2 regions of the Raskinella chloraquaticus genome follow, and region 1 is predicted to be linked to the other one. Evidence: predicted binding sites of a transcription regulator. Region 1 holds the regulator's gene; the other holds the start of a gene.
What was found. The regulator PhoB, encoded in region 1, activates phosphate uptake and scavenging genes when phosphate is short. The targets are predictions, from matches to a motif close to TGTCATNNANCTGTCAT.

Region 1 (7,655 bases):
ATGGCCGACACGTAGCGCTGGAAATACCATTGGCCCTGCTCGGCTTCTGAAGGTTTCGACAAGGCGACGGCCCGCGCGGTCCGTGGCGGCATGTGCTGGAGGAAGCGGGCAATCGTGCCTCCCTTGCCGGAGGCATCACGCCCTTCAAAGACAATGACGATGCGCGCGCCCGTGTCGCGGGTCCAGGCGTGCAGCTTCAAAAGTTCGATCTGCAGCTCATGGATGCGCTTATCGTAGTCCTCACGGTCGAACTTGCTGTCGTAAGGATAGCCGCCGGATGTGAAGGCGCGATCCCTGATCTCGGCTGGCAGTTTTTTGGCATCAAGCGAGAAGGACTCATAATCACCGGCTTTGTTCTGCCCTTTGATGCCTCGTGCCATATGCTCAATCCCCGATTGCCAGCGTGGAGGAAAACATATCACTGAAACGGCGTGTCAGACAAAAGGCTGAAGGAAGCGTCTTCTCTTCGTCACCGATTCGCCGCAAACTTGTCGCCGAGCCTGTTCCCGAACGCCATCTTCCCCGGAGGCCCATGAGCGTCATCGACAAACAGGAGCGCTCGCGCATCGCAGCGACCTTGCCTGCGCGCGTGCGGCTTCTGCCCGACGGCGGACGCCTGTGGCTGATCGGCGTCAGCGCCGCCGTTTGTATCGCCTTCGCTGTGATGAGTGATGCACCCTGGTGGCTGAGTGCTGTGGCGTTCCTGGCACTGTCACTCACGATCTTTGTGACGAGCGTCCCGTCAAGCGATAGCCGGCACCGGGCGGATTTCTCCGCAAATAACCTGCGTCGCGATCTCGATCACCGCAGCGCGCTGCTGATCGCCGCGCTGCCTGATCCGTGCGTGGTGGTCAACCGGCGTGGCGTCGTCGTCATGCATAATGAGCAAGCCGCCAGCGCCATTGTCGGCCTGCGCATGGGCGAACCACTGTCATTCGTGCTGCGCGTGCCCGCAGTGACGGAAGCCTTGCGCCTGGTGCTCGCCGGCGGGCGCTCGCCGGCTGTACACTTCGGCGAGAGAGTTCCCATCGAGCGCAGCTTCGAGGCATTTGTCGAGCCGATCCACGTCAACCCGTCATCTGCCGGCAGCATTCCTGATTATGTGCTGATCATCCTTCACGATGAAACCAAGCGCCAGCGCCTTGAAACGATGAGGGTCGATTTCATCGCCAATGCCAGTCACGAGTTGCGCACGCCGCTCGCCTCCCTTCTCGGGTTCATCGAAACCCTGCAGGGACCCGCCCGCAACGACACGCCGGCGCGAGACCGCTTTCTGGGCATCATGCGCCAGCAGGCCCTGCGCATGTCGCGCCTCATCGATGATCTGTTGTCACTGTCACACATCGAGCTCAACGCCCATGTCAGGCCGCAGGCGGTCATTGACGTGTCCTCCGTGGTGGCCCAGACGGTCGATGCGTTGTCGCCGCTTGCCAATGACAACCAGTCACGATTGCAGCTGACGTGCGAGGGCGCGCCCTTCGCGATCAGGGCCGAGCGCGATGAAATCTACCGTGTATTCGAAAATCTCATTGAGAACGCCATCAAGTATGGCGGCGACGGACAGACGGTGCGCATCATAATCGATCGCGAGCCGGCGCAAGACGGCTTTGCGGCTGCGGTGCGGGTGAGCGTGGTCGATCAGGGTCCTGGCATCGCACCTGAACATTTACCCCGCCTGACAGAACGCTTTTACCGGGTCGATACCCAGACCAGTCGCGCCAAGGGCGGCACCGGGCTCGGACTGGCGATTGTCAAACACATCCTCGCCCGCCATCGGGCGCGGCTGACGATCAACAGCACCCTCGCTGAGGGCTCGACATTCTGCGTGCGTTTTGATGAAGTCTTTCAAGGCGATGCGTCCTGTCACCCTATTGTCAAGGAAGGATCATAAAGACGTCTCCGCAGATCATCGCGCCCGATTGCCTCAGGAAGCAAGCGTAACCCGCTTGCACTTCTGCAAAAGCTGCGATCAAGCTGTCTAATGTGTCGTCTCCTCGCTGCGAGGAGTGTTGCACGACAGGACATGAGGAAAAATACCGTGGATCATACCGTCAAGGCGTTTGAAGATGAGCTGGAAAATCTGACGCGACTGATCGCCGAAATGGGCGGGCTTGCTGAAAAGGCGGTTGCTGATTCAGTCCTGGCGCTCGGCCGACGCGACCTTGATCTCGCAGGGATTGTCGTTCGGGACGATGTGCGCCTCGACAGGTTGCAACGGGAGGTCGAAGAAGCCGCCATTTTGCTGATCGCCAGGCGACAGCCGGTTGCAAGCGATCTGCGCGATGTTGTCGGCGCGCTGCGCATCTGCAGTGATCTTGAGCGTATCGGTGATCTGGCAAAGAATATCGCCAAGCGGGTGATTGCCATGGGCAGCGGCGTGCCGCCGCAGAAGCTGGTGCATGGCGTTTCCCACATCAGCCAGATTGCGCTTGAACAGCTCAAGCATGTGCTCGACGCCTATACCCAGAAGGATCAGGGCAAGGCGCTCGGCGTGTGGAAACGCGATGAGCAAATCGATGCGATGTACACCTCGATCTTCCGCGAGCTGCTGACCTACATGATGGAGGATGCCCGCAACATCACCGCCTGCACGCATCTCCTGTTTACGGCCAAGAATATCGAGCGCATCGGCGATCATGCCACCAATATCGCCGAGACGGTGTATTATGTCTCGACAGGTGAAAATCTGTCGGAAGACCGGCCGAAAGGTGATGATTCGCTCTACACATCCAGCATCCCCACCGCCGCCCAGTAGGTCCACCATGGTCATGCATACGCGGGTGATGATTGTCGAAGACGACGAGCCGCTGACCTTGCTGCTGCGCTATAATCTGGAAGCGGAAGGCTACAAGGTTGATGCTGTTGCGCGCGGTGACGACGCCGAGACGCGCCTCAGGGAGCATCAGCCGGATCTGGTGTTGCTCGACTGGATGCTGCCGGGCCTCAGCGGCATTGAACTGTGCCGGCGGCTGAGGGCGCGGAGCGAAACGGAACGTCTGCCGATCATTCTGCTGACGGCGCGCGGGGAAGAGGGCGAGCGCGTGCGTGGTCTCTCGCTGGGCGCTGATGATTATGTCGTCAAGCCGTTTTCAATACCCGAACTGATGGCCCGCGTGCGTACACTCCTGCGCCGCTCCCGCCCTGAACTGGTGGCCAACCAGCTGCGTGCCGGCGATATCGAGCTTGATCGCGAGACACACCGGGTGCGACGCGCCGGGCATGAGATCCATCTTGGTCCGACGGAATTCCGCCTGCTCGAATTTCTCATGCAATCGCCCGGGCGGGTGTTCTCGCGCATGCAATTGCTCGACGGTGTATGGGGCCATGACGTCTACGTCGATGAGCGCACTGTCGATGTTCATGTCGGACGCCTGCGCAAGGCCGTCAATCGCGGAAAGATGATGGACCCCATCCGCACCGTGCGGGGCGCTGGCTATTCATTCAATGATCAATTCAGCAGCCGCGGCGCTGCAGCCTGAGGCTGACGGCGCCTCGGGCTGACGTTTTCTGCGGCCGAAGGTGGCTCGTTCACACCCTGGCGCGGACATCGCGCTGCGCCTGGCGGCGGCGCTCATTGGACGGTTGATAGGCAACCGCGCAATGATAGGGGCAGTAAGGCTTTTCGTTGGAGCTATCCGCGCCGCAGAAGCCGAAATCGGTCGCGACCGGATCACCGATCGGCCAGCGGCAGGTACGAAACCCGAGTTGCGTGATGTCGATCTTGTCGTTCGTTGGCGCGGGAAAAGGAATCATCACCGCCGGCTGGGCAATGACATCGATCTGGGCCTCGGTCTCGATTTTGAGCGCGGTGGCGCCAAAACTGATGGGGCGGGACGACACTGTGCGCTGGACATGACCCGTCGATTTCTGCTTCGGACGGGCGGCGCGTGGCGCCTGACTTGCCGACTTTGCCCGACCCGACAGGCCGAGCCGATGGACTTTGCCGATCACGGCATTACGCGTGATGCCACCCAATTGCTGCGCGATCTGGGTGGCGGTCAAACCGTCTTCCGTCCATAGTTTCTTTAACAATTCAACGCGTTCATCGGTCCAGTTCATATCATGCCCCCCGCCAGTCCGTGGACGGAATCCCTCAGCGCTCGCCTTATTGCTGTAGCAATCGGCTCCGCACGCCTTGACTGTTAAGCTGTATTACTGCGCCACCACGATATGTCGTGGCCCGCAGTTACGTACCTACTACAGGCTGAATCTGACGCGCAAGCGCGCCAGGCCCCGTCAGCGTGTTATCCCCAGATGTGTGGCAAAGTTGAGTCCGCGTACGAAACCTTCCTCACCCTTCGTAAAGTTGACATAAGTTCAAGATTCAATAGAATTCATGCTCTCAGGCCGCCGGTGGGCGGCTTTCGCTTTTTTGTACCGCAGCCCTCTGCTTGTCAGTCCAGCCAAGCTCACGACCAACGGCCCGAAAGGATGCGCCCATGACCACGCCATCGCCGCTTCTGCCTGCCTTCGCCCGTTCGGAGCTTGCATTTGCCCGAGGTGAGGGCGCGCGCCTGTTCACCGCCGATGGCACATCCTATCTTGATTTTGCCGCCGGCATTGCCGTCAATTCGCTCGGACATTGCCATCCGCATCTGGTCGCGGCACTCAAGGCGCAGGCCGAGACGCTGTGGCATGTGTCAAACATGTATCGCATTCCTGAACAGGAAAAGCTGGGCGCCCGCCTCGTCGAGGCGACATTCGCTGATTATGCCTTCTTCACCAATTCAGGCGCCGAGGCGCTTGAAGCCTCGATCAAGATGGCGCGCAAATATCATGCGGCCAAGGGAGCGCCCGAGCGCTATCGCCTGATCACCTTTGAAGGGGCTTTTCATGGCCGCACCCTGGCAACGATTGCGGCGGGCGGACAGGCCAAATATCTTGAGGGTTTCGGACCCAAGGTCGATGGCTTTGACCAGGTCCCCTTCGCTGATCATGAGGCGGTGAGGGCCGCCATCGGCCCGCACACTGCCGGCATCCTCATCGAACCCCTGCAGGGCGAGGGCGGCATTCGCCCGGTGCCGCCGCAATGTCTGCGGGGCTTGCGTGCCCTGTGCGACGAGCATGGCCTTCTGCTGATCTTCGACGAGGTGCAGACGGGCGTTGGCCGCACCGGCAAGCTGTTTGCGCATGAATGGGCCAATGTCACACCCGATATCATGGCGATTGCCAAGGGCATCGGCGGTGGCTTTCCCATCGGTGCCTGTCTTTCAACCAAAGAGGCTGGCATCGGCATGACGGCCGGCACGCATGGCACGACGTTTGGCGGCAATCCGCTGGCCTGCGCGGTGGGCAATGCGGTGCTTGATGTGGTGCTGGCGCCGGGCTTCCTCGACCATGTGAACGATGTTGCGGGCTATGCCAAGCAGAAGCTGGCGGCGCTGAAGGATCGCCATCCGCAGGTGATCGAGGCCGTGCGTGGCGAAGGGCTGATGATGGGCCTCAAGGTCATCCCGCCGGTTGGCGACGTGGTGCAGGCCCTGCGCAAGCAGCATCTGCTGACGGTTGGCGCCGGCGACAACACGGTGCGCCTCCTGCCGCCGCTGGTAATCACGCGCGGCGACGTCGATGAAGCCCTTGTCAGCCTGGAAAATGCCTGCCGCGAATTCGAGACGGCGCGTGCTTCGAGTACAAAAGGGGAAGCGGCATGAGCAGAAACGGCGTGTCGACATTGAGTTCGGCCCGGCGCTCCGGCGCGCGCAAAACCGTGTCGGCGGTGAAGCATTTTCTCGATCTGCGCGACATGTCGGGCAAGGAATTGCGTCACATGATCGAGTGGAGCCGCGCGACCAAGGCATCACGCGAGGCCGGCAAACCGCAGGACAAACCGCTTGCCGGCAAGATGCTGGCGATGATTTTCGAGCGCCCGTCCACGCGTACCCGCGTATCCTTTGACGTGGCGATGCGCCAGCTTGGCGGCGAGACGATGGTGCTGACGGCAGCCGAAATGCAATTGGGGCGTGGCGAGACGATTGCCGACACCGCGCGCGTGCTGTCGCGCTATGTCGATGCCATCATGATCCGCATTCTTGACCATGGTGTGCTCGAAGAGCTGGCGGCCAATGCGACGGTACCGGTCATCAACGGTCTGACACGGCGCTCGCATCCCTGCCAGGTGATGGCGGACGTGATGACGTTCGAGGAGCATCGCGGGCCGATTGCCGGGCGCAAGGTGGCGTGGTCGGGCGATGGCAATAATGTTCTGGCTTCCTGGGTGCATGCCGCCGCGCGCTTTGACTTTGAACTGAGGGTGGCGGCGCCGCCTGAACTGGCGCCGCGTCAGGATGTTATCGAATGGGCGCACAGCGCAGGCGCCAATGTCACCTTCACGACGGACCCCGAACAGGCGGTTGACGGGGTCGACTGTGTCGTCACCGACACGTGGGTGTCGATGGGCGATGTCGAGGCGGAACGCCGGCACAACCTCCTCAAGCGCTATCAGGTCAACAAGCGCCTGATGGCGCGCGCCAAGCGCGATGCCATCTTCATGCATTGCCTGCCGGCGCACCGCGGCGAGGAAGTGACGGATGACGTCATCGACGGCGCCAATTCGGTGGTGTTCGACGAGGCGGAGAACCGTCTGCATGCGCAGAAGGGTATTCTTGCCTGGTGTCTGGGAGGCATGCAGGAGTGAGCGAGGCGCCGTCACGTCCGGCGCGCGCGGTGCGCGATGATAGTGTTCTGCCCTTTCAGGTGGACAGCCTTGACGTGCGCGGGCGCATCGTCAGGCTCGGCCCGGTGCTCGACCTCATCCTGTCGCGTCATGATTATCCGCGCCCCGTTGCCCGATTGCTTGCCGAAGCGGTAGCGCTGGCGACGCTTCTGGGAAGCGCGCTCAAATTCGATGGCCGCATGGTGCTGCAGACCAAGGGCGATGGCCCGGTCGGCATGCTGGTTGCTGATTTCGAAGCCCCTGACGGCATCCGCGCCTGCGCAAGCTTTGACAAGGGACGCCTGGCGCAAGCGCAATCAGCCGGACGCATCAGCGCTCCGGAGCTCCTCGGCAGCGGCTATCTTGCGATGACGCTCGATCAGGGCGCGGATATGAAAAACCGCTACCAGGGCATCGTCGAGCTTGATGGCGCCAGCCTTGAGGAGGCGGCCAGCACCTATTTCCTGCGCTCCGAACAGATCCCCTCGCTCGTCAAGCTGGCGGTCGCTGAAAGTTTCACGCCGGTCAACGGCACCATGCAGGCAGGCTGGCGGGCGACCGGATTTCTGGTGCAGTTCCTGCCCGAAAGTCCGGAGCGGCGGCGCATGGCCGATCTGCCGCCGGGCGATGCGCCCTCCGATTTCGTGGCGCCCGTCCATCGCGACGATCAAGCTTGGCTGACCGCCCAGGCGCTGGTCGAGACGATCAGCGTCGATGAGCTGGTCGACCCGATGGTATCGCCGGAAACCCTGCTCTACCGTCTCTTTCACGAAGAGGGCGTGCGGGTTTTCGAGGCGCAGGCGATCCGCGATTTCTGCCGCTGTTCGCAGAAACGCATCGTCGGCGTGCTCAAGAGCTTCGATGCCGAGGAGCGCGCCAGCCTCGTCAACAATGGCCGTGTCAACGTGACCTGCGAATTTTGTTCGCGCGCCTATGATTTCGTCGCCGAGGAAGTGGTCGACTAGATCGAAAACCGGGTTGAGATTACAGGCCGGCGCGGCAG
Region 2 (7,655 bases), on a different contig from region 1:
ACCACCCGCTGACGTTAGCGTACCTATCGCTGGCCGCCATGGTTGATCAACGTGTCAGGCGCGGGGCTGCAGCTTGACGCTTGCCTTGCCAATGTCCTCGATGCTGGCTTCAACCAGCGCGTCGGCCTTGACGGGAACAAGCCCGCACAGCGTGCCGGTGGTGACGATCTGTCCGGCACGAAATCCACCCAGATGATCAAGCGGCTGATTGGCATAGGCAATGACGGGCGTCAGAGGATCGCCATTGCCGTGGCCGCCACGCCTGGCATGGACCTCGATGCCATCGAAGCTGAGCCGCGTCATCAGGTTGCCGAGGTCAAATCTGTCCCATGTCGTGAGGACGTCGCCGATAATGTAGGCGCCATTGGCCATGTTATCGGCGAGCACCAGCGGGAAGGGGGCGTTGCCATGGTCGGTGAGGCGGGTCGAGACGATCTCGATACCGATAAAAATCTGGTCGCTCGCCGCCACAATATCAGCGCGCGTATACAAAGCGCCAGGGCGGGGAGGCAGATCGCGCGCCAGGCGCAGGCCGATCTCGACTTCAATTCCCATCAGTCCTGACGGCGCGACGGGGAAGGTGCGGGCGGTGCTGACGAGATGGTCAAAAAGCGGCGCTGCCACCGCCACGCCGTCAGGGCGGATCGCGACTTTCCAACCCGCCACCCTTGCCTTGAGTGTGCCGGCAACCTCGGCCTGGACCTTCATCGCCGCCGCGTAATCAGCCGGGACCGGTAAGCCGGCGAGCATGGCAGGGGGCGATTTATGCCCGGCGGCAAGTGCACTGGCGAGCGAGTGTGTGGTGTTGGTCATCGCATTCCCCATCGGATTGGCGAAACGGCCATGTTCTCTGTCGAGCACGCCCGGCAAGAGCGCCTATCTATAAACGGCTGGCGTTTCGCGGGGCAATGATTTCATCGCCATGGTTGCGGCGAAGGCGGCTCGATGGCAGTCCGATGACCACAGATATCAACGAATGCTTTCAAAAAAACGAACAGTTTATGTAAAAGTATTCAGATGTGTGACACAGTTGCAAAAATAATTATGCAATATTTTGGCACACACACTTAGCGTCTGACGTGCAGATAAAATACCAACACCACCATAGATAGGCAGATTTGTCCTCTTTTGGGACATGGCACAACTGGCAAGGATTTTGCAATTACTGGTCAACGAGAACATCGAGGGTCAGTGTTTTGTTAATTCTGTCGCACATTCAACGTTTTCTGGCCGACCGGGGTGGCGCAATTGCCCCGATCTTCGCCATCGTTGTCATCCCCGTTCTTGGGCTTGCAAGCGCAGCGATCGACTACAGTCGCGCCGCGACCGAACGCAGCCGCCTCCAGGCAGCCGTTGATGCCACCGCGCTTTCCGTCATTCACCTGCCGCAAGGCACACCGGCAAACGTCGTGCAGTCGACGGCGCAGTCCTTCTTTCAATCCATTTACACGCCGCCCTACGGCATCCCCGTGCCGCAGGTTGTCACCAGCTACGCCAACGCAACCTTGAACGTCAGTGCGAGCGAAACACTGCCGACGGGAATTGCCAGCATCATCGGCGTTTCGAGTGTGACCATCGGCGCGCGCTCGACCACGCTCAACCAGCAATCTTCAGTCGAGATCGCGCTTGCGCTCGATAATACGGGGTCGATGGCACAGAACGGCAAGATCCAGTCGCTGAAAACAGCGGCCAATAATCTGTTGACCAGTTTGCAGAATTATTCGCGCACGCCGGGCGATGTGAAAGTGTCGTTGGTGCCGTTCAACACGCAGGTCAACATCGGCACCGCCAACCCCAACGCCAACTATCTGCGCTATGACGTCGGTGTTACCAATACGTCCTTGCGCACCTATCTCCAGTCGGTCGGCATCTCACGCAATGCGCCAACACCTGCCAACTGGAATGGCTGCCTGTCGGATCGCGACCAGAGCTATTTCAATTATGATACCAGGAGCGATGGAGTCAGCGGTGTCACCAACACCAGATATGTCGCTTCATTCTGCCATTATTATACAACCGGCTCGGCCTCGCCGGGTGCGCAGATTGTACCCATGCGGACGCTGACCACCGACCTCGAGGCAATTCGCACCGGCGTGAACTCCATGCAGCCGACGGGTGCCACCAACATCACCATGGGCATGGTGATGGGCATGGCGACGCTGCGCAGCGACAATCCCTTCGGCACCAATAGCTCGTCTGATCCGTTCACCAAAAAATTCCTTGTTCTGCTGACCGACGGTGCCAATACACAGAACCGCTTTGCGGGAAATGGTTCGGCCAGCAGCTCTGCGGTCGATGACCGTATGACGCTCGCCTGCAACGACGCCAAGGCGCGCTCGGTCCGCGTCTTCACCATCGGCGTTCTTGATGGCCAGAGCGCTCTGCTGCGCGATTGCGCCAGCGACTCCTCAAGCTATTTCCCCGTGAGCGATGCCTCGCAACTCAACGCCGTGTTCCAGCAGATCCTCGGTCAGGTGACAGGCATCCGCGTCGGCAGCTGATCGAGGCGCCGTCTCACAGGTCGAAAATGTGGCGCACCGTCCTGCCGCTGGCGAGCGCCTCCAGCGCCTCGTTGATCCCGGCAAGCGAGCTGCGGCTGGTCAGAAGCTTGTCGATGGGCAGTTTGCCGCGACGATAGAGCCCCATATAGCGTGGCAGATCGCGCATCGGCACAGAGCTGCCGATATAACTTCCCTTCACCGTCCGTTCCTCGGCCACCAGCGATACCTGCTGGATGGACAGGGCATGGGCGGGATTGGCAAGGCCCGCCGTCACTGTCTGACCACCGCGCCTGGTCGCCCGATAGGCAAGTTCGAAGGCTTTGACCGAGCCGGCAAGCTCAACCGCGATGTCAACTCCGCCTTTACTCACCTGCCGGATCTGATCGGCCGCATCGGCGTTGGCGGCGTTCACCGCATGGGTCGCCCCGAGGTGGCGCGCTATGTCCAGCTTGTCCTCGGCAAGATCAACCGCGATGATCGTTTCCGCTCCCGCCGCCACCGTCCCCAGCAGAGCCGCCAGCCCGACGCCACCAAGGCCGATGACAGCAACCGACTGACCGGGGCGTATCTGCGCCGTGTTGACCACAGCGCCGACGCCGGTCAGAACGGCGCAGCCGAACATGGCCGCGATATCAAGTGGAAAATCTCGATCAATCTTGACCAGCGAGCGCTGCGAAACCACGGCATGCTCGGCAAAGGCCGATACGCCGACATGATGATGGACGGCATGGCCGTTCCACGCGAGGCGCCGATGGCCGCCAAGCAATGTTCCCGCTCCATTCGCCGCTGCGCCGGGCTCGCACAAAGCCGGTCGGCCCTCCGCGCAGGGATTGCAATGGCCGCAGGACGGCATGAAGACGAACACGACGTGATCGCCCGCCGTCAGCTGATCAACGCCGGCGCCTGTCTCCAGCACCACGCCTGACGCTTCATGGCCAAGCGCCATCGGCACCGGTCGTGGCCGATCGCCATTGATCACCGACAGATCGGAATGGCAGAGCCCTGCGGCTACCACCCGCACCAGCACCTCGCCTGGACCGGGGGCGGCAAGATCAACCTCCTCGATGACGAGCGGCCTGGTGACATGGAAAGGGCGCTCCACAGGCGCTGATTTCAGCAAAGCCGCTTTGGTTTTCATGAGCTCATCCTGCTTCGAGATGTTGCAAGCCTCTGCCGCGCGCGCCTGAAGGTCAAGCGACAGGCCGCAGTCCCGCCGCGCCGGCGCCAATCAGATCAGAGGGAAACTCATTCTGGTACAAACAAAATGGGCGTAGAAGCATGATACTAAACAATAAATTGGCACATTAGTACATCACGTCCGACTGTCGTGAATGTGTCGCACAGGGCAGCTAGAACAGCGCGTGACAGACCTTAAGTAACCTTCCCGATCGGAAACCTGCTTTGGAGATAATGATGTCCTTGATGAGTCGAAACGGCATGCGCGCAATTATGTTGGCCGGTTCAGTGGCCGGACTGGCATTTGCCGCGCCAGTTGCCAAAGCCGTTGATTTCACAGGCGCAGGCGCCACCTTCCCGGCGCCGGTCTATGCCGCCTGGGCGGCTGATTACAAGGCAAAATCCGGCGAAAGCCTGAATTATCAAGCGATTGGCTCGGGTGGTGGGCAAACCCAGATTCTCAACCGGACCGTCGATTTCGGCGCCTCCGACGCGCCTGTTGCCGGCGACAAGCTCGCTGCCGGCAAGCTTCTTCAGTTCCCCGCCGTCATCGGCTCGGTCGTCATCATCGTCAACCTTGATGGTATCGCCGCCAACCAGTTGAAACTTGACGGCCCTTTGGTCGCCGACATCTACCTCGGCAAGGTCACCAAATGGAACGACAAGCGGATCGCTGACCTCAATGAAGGCGTCAAGCTGCCTGATCTGGCGATCATCCCGGCCTACCGCTCGGACGGATCAGGAACAACCTTCGTCTACGCGTCGTATCTGGCGGCCGTCAGCCCGGAATGGAAAGAGAAAGTAGGCGTTGCCACCTCGATTTCCTGGCCTGCCGGCAATGGTGCAAAGGGCAATGACGGTGTCGCCGCCTCGGTGAAGAATTCCAAGGGCGCCATCGGCTACGTTGAGCATGTTTATGCCGCTGCCAACAACCTTGTGACGGCGCAGCTTAAGAACAAGGCGGGCAAGTTTGTTTCGCCCTCGACCCCGGCGTTTCAGGCCGCTGCTGCCAATGCTGATTGGGCCGGTGCCAAGGATTTCGCTGCCAGCATGATCAACACTCCCGGCGACACCACCTGGCCGATCACCAGCGCCACCTTCATTCTGTTGCCGAAGAACCCGGCCAAAGCCGAACAGTCTCTGGCTGTCATGAAATTCTTCGACTGGGCGTTCGCCAATGGCGGCGCCACGGCGGAGAAGCTGCACTACATCCCGCTTCCCGCCAGCGTGACCGCGCGGGTCAAGACGGCCTGGGAAAGCGAGATCAAGGACAGCGCCGGCAATCCGGTGTGGAAGAAATAAGCGCTCGGGCACAGTCCGGCGGGCCCGATCTGCCCGCCGGCTCCCCGGTGCTGGCGCGTGATACATGTCGCACCCGACACGCGTCGTGATAGGGTGGGGCGTTGCGGTGAAGCGACAAGTAGAGGGTTTTGCCAGTGAGTGATGTTGCAGTAGGCACGTTATCCTCTGCCCCCGTATCGCGGCACCGTGGCTTTGCCCGGGGCGAGCAGGCCTCTGATGTCATTTTCCGGGGCGTGCTTTATGCTGCTGGCATCCTGGTTCTGACACTGCTCGGCCTCATCATCATCCTGTTGTTTCACGGCGGTTTACCGGTTCTCTATGCCTTCGGCATTGATTTCTTTACCAGTTCAGCCTGGAACCCGGTCACCGAAAAATACGGCGCCGTGGTTGCCGTCTACGGAACAATTATCACCGCTGTCATTGCCGTTGTGGTTGCTGTCCCTGCGGCGTTCGGTATCTCCTTTTTCCTGACCGAAGTAGCGCCACCGGTCCTGCGTCGCTCCATCGGCACCGCCATTCAGCTGCTTGCCGCGATCCCTTCGATCATTTTTGGCATGTGGGGTTTTTTCGTCGTCGTGCCTCTGATGGCAACCTATGTCCAGCCCGCGCTCGCCAGCACGCTTGGAGTGGTGCCGGTGATTGGCACGCTCTTTTCCGGTGCGCCGATCGGCACAGGCATTCTCACCGCCGGGCTGATCATGGCCCTCATGATCCTGCCCTTCATCACCGCGCTTTTCGTTGAAGTCCTTGAATCGGTGCCGCCGATGTTCAAGGAGGCGGCTTATGGTGTGGGCGCAACCACGAGCGAGGTCTTCACTGCGGTTTCCATTCCCTATGGCCGCACAGCAATCGTCGGCGCCGTCATGCTGGGGCTCGGACGGGCTCTGGGCGAAACCATGGCTGTCACCTTCGTCATCGGCAACGCCAACCGTATTTCGGCATCCCTGTTTTCGCCAGGCGCCTCGATTGCCTCGACGATTGCCAACGAATTCCCGGAAGCTGCGCCCGGCTCTCTCAAGCTTTTTGCCCTGCTCGAACTGGGCTTCCTGCTTTTTGTGCTGTCATTCATCGTCCTTGCCGTTGCTCGCTTCCTTGTCAGAAGCCGGCTGGAGACCTGAACGATGTCGCAACGTCTTCCCCTCCGGCTTGCCCGTGATGCGACCTTCCGGGTCGTTGCCACGCTGAGTGCGGGGGTTGCCTTGCTGCTCCTCGCCTGGATCCTGTGGACCCTGGTCAGCCGGGGCGCCTCATCGCTGTCAACCGCGCTCCTCGTCACCGATACCCTGCCGCCCGGTCGCGGCGGCGGGCTCAGAAACGCCATCATCGGTTCGCTGATCCAGGTGGGAATGGCGGTTATCATTGCCACGCCCATCGGCGTATTGGCCGGTATTTTTCTGGCTGAGCTTGGCGACCGCAGCCTGCTTGGTCGGGTCGTCCGTTTCATCAACGACGTGCTGCTGTCTGCCCCGTCCATTCTCATCGGCCTTTTTGTCTATCAGATCCTTGTGCGCCCCTTCGGCGGCTTCTCGGGTATTGCCGGAGCGATCGCGCTCGGCATCATTATTCTGCCGGTGGTGGTGCGCGCGACCGAGGACATGTTGCGCCTCGTGCCGCCGGCCTTGCGCGAGGCAGCTTTCGCCCTTGGTGCCCCTCACTGGCATGTCGTTGCCAATGTTACGCTGCGCGGCGCGCGCGCCGGGATCGTCACCGGTATCCTGCTGGCGATTGCTCGTGCCGCCGGTGAAACAGCGCCTCTGCTGTTTACCTCTCTTGGCAGCCTCAACTGGTCGGTTGACCTGACGAAGCCGATGTCGAGCCTGCCCGTGACGATTTATCAATATGCCGGCAGCCCGTTCGATGAATGGGTTGGCATCGCCTGGGCTGGCGCCCTGCTGATTACGCTTGGCGTCCTTTGCCTTAACATTGTGTCGCGTCTGCTCCTGACGCTTGGCCGTGGGAAGTGACCTATGAATGATATTTCAACCACAGGCCTGATCGCGGCCGAGCGCAAGGTCAATGTTGATGCTGTTGACGACGGCATCAAAATTCTCGTCGAAAATCTCGATTTCTTTTACAGCGGCAAGCAAGCCCTGTTTGATATCAACATGGCGTTTCCCGAAAAGCGCGTAACCGCGATGATCGGACCGTCAGGTTGCGGAAAATCGACCTTCCTGCGTGTCATCAACCGCATGTTCGATCTCTATCCCGGCCAGAAGGCGACAGGGCGGGTGATGATGGACAATCAGAACATCGTTGAACCGCAAGTGCGCGCGGCCGTCGTGCGCAGCCGTATCGGCATGGTGTTCCAGAAGCCGACGCCCTTCCCCATGAGCATTCACGACAACATCGCCTACGGCATCAAATTGAACGAGCGGGTATCGCGGGCCGAAATCAACGAGCGTATCGAATGGGCGCTCACCAAGGCGGCCCTGTGGGGTGAGGTCAAGGACCGGCTGCACACATCCGCCATCGGCCTTTCAGGCGGTCAGCAGCAGCGACTGTGCATCGCGCGTACCATTGCGGTAAAGCCCGAAGTGGTGCTGCTCGATGAGCCGACATCCGCGCTTGACCCGATCTCGACCGCCAAGATCGAGGAATTGATCAACGAACTGCGTAGCGAATTCACCATCATCATCGTCACGCACAATATGCAGCAGGCGGCCCGCGTTTCCGACA

Region 2: pstS (phosphate ABC transporter substrate-binding protein PstS) is a predicted target of PhoB. The motif match lies at 3,825-3,841, and genes of this name have one in related genera.

Annotation. Positions count from the first base shown of each region.
Region 1 covers NZ_JAKFWN010000044.1:24,201-31,855, reverse strand. Annotated here, with positions in the region: gene ppk2 (polyphosphate kinase 2) at 1-380, opposite strand, end outside; gene ACINK1_RS14230 (ATP-binding protein) at 533-1,891, shown strand; gene phoU (phosphate signaling complex protein PhoU) at 2,024-2,755, shown strand; gene phoB (phosphate regulon transcriptional regulator PhoB) at 2,769-3,479, shown strand; gene ACINK1_RS14215 (GcrA family cell cycle regulator) at 3,529-4,059, opposite strand; gene ACINK1_RS14210 (aspartate aminotransferase family protein) at 4,440-5,651, shown strand; gene argF (ornithine carbamoyltransferase) at 5,768-6,634, shown strand; gene ACINK1_RS14200 (Hsp33 family molecular chaperone) at 6,631-7,617, shown strand; gene argE (acetylornithine deacetylase) at 7,637-7,655, opposite strand, start outside.
Region 2 covers NZ_JAKFWN010000015.1:2,144-9,798, forward strand. Annotated here, with positions in the region: gene ACINK1_RS05380 (glutathione S-transferase N-terminal domain-containing protein) at 1-12, shown strand, start outside; gene ACINK1_RS05385 (fumarylacetoacetate hydrolase family protein) at 55-813, opposite strand; gene ACINK1_RS05390 (pilus assembly protein) at 1,197-2,501, shown strand; gene ACINK1_RS05395 (zinc-dependent alcohol dehydrogenase family protein) at 2,515-3,639, opposite strand; gene pstS (phosphate ABC transporter substrate-binding protein PstS) at 3,939-4,979, shown strand; gene pstC (phosphate ABC transporter permease subunit PstC) at 5,114-6,097, shown strand; gene pstA (phosphate ABC transporter permease PstA) at 6,101-6,943, shown strand; gene pstB (phosphate ABC transporter ATP-binding protein PstB) at 6,947-7,655, shown strand, end outside.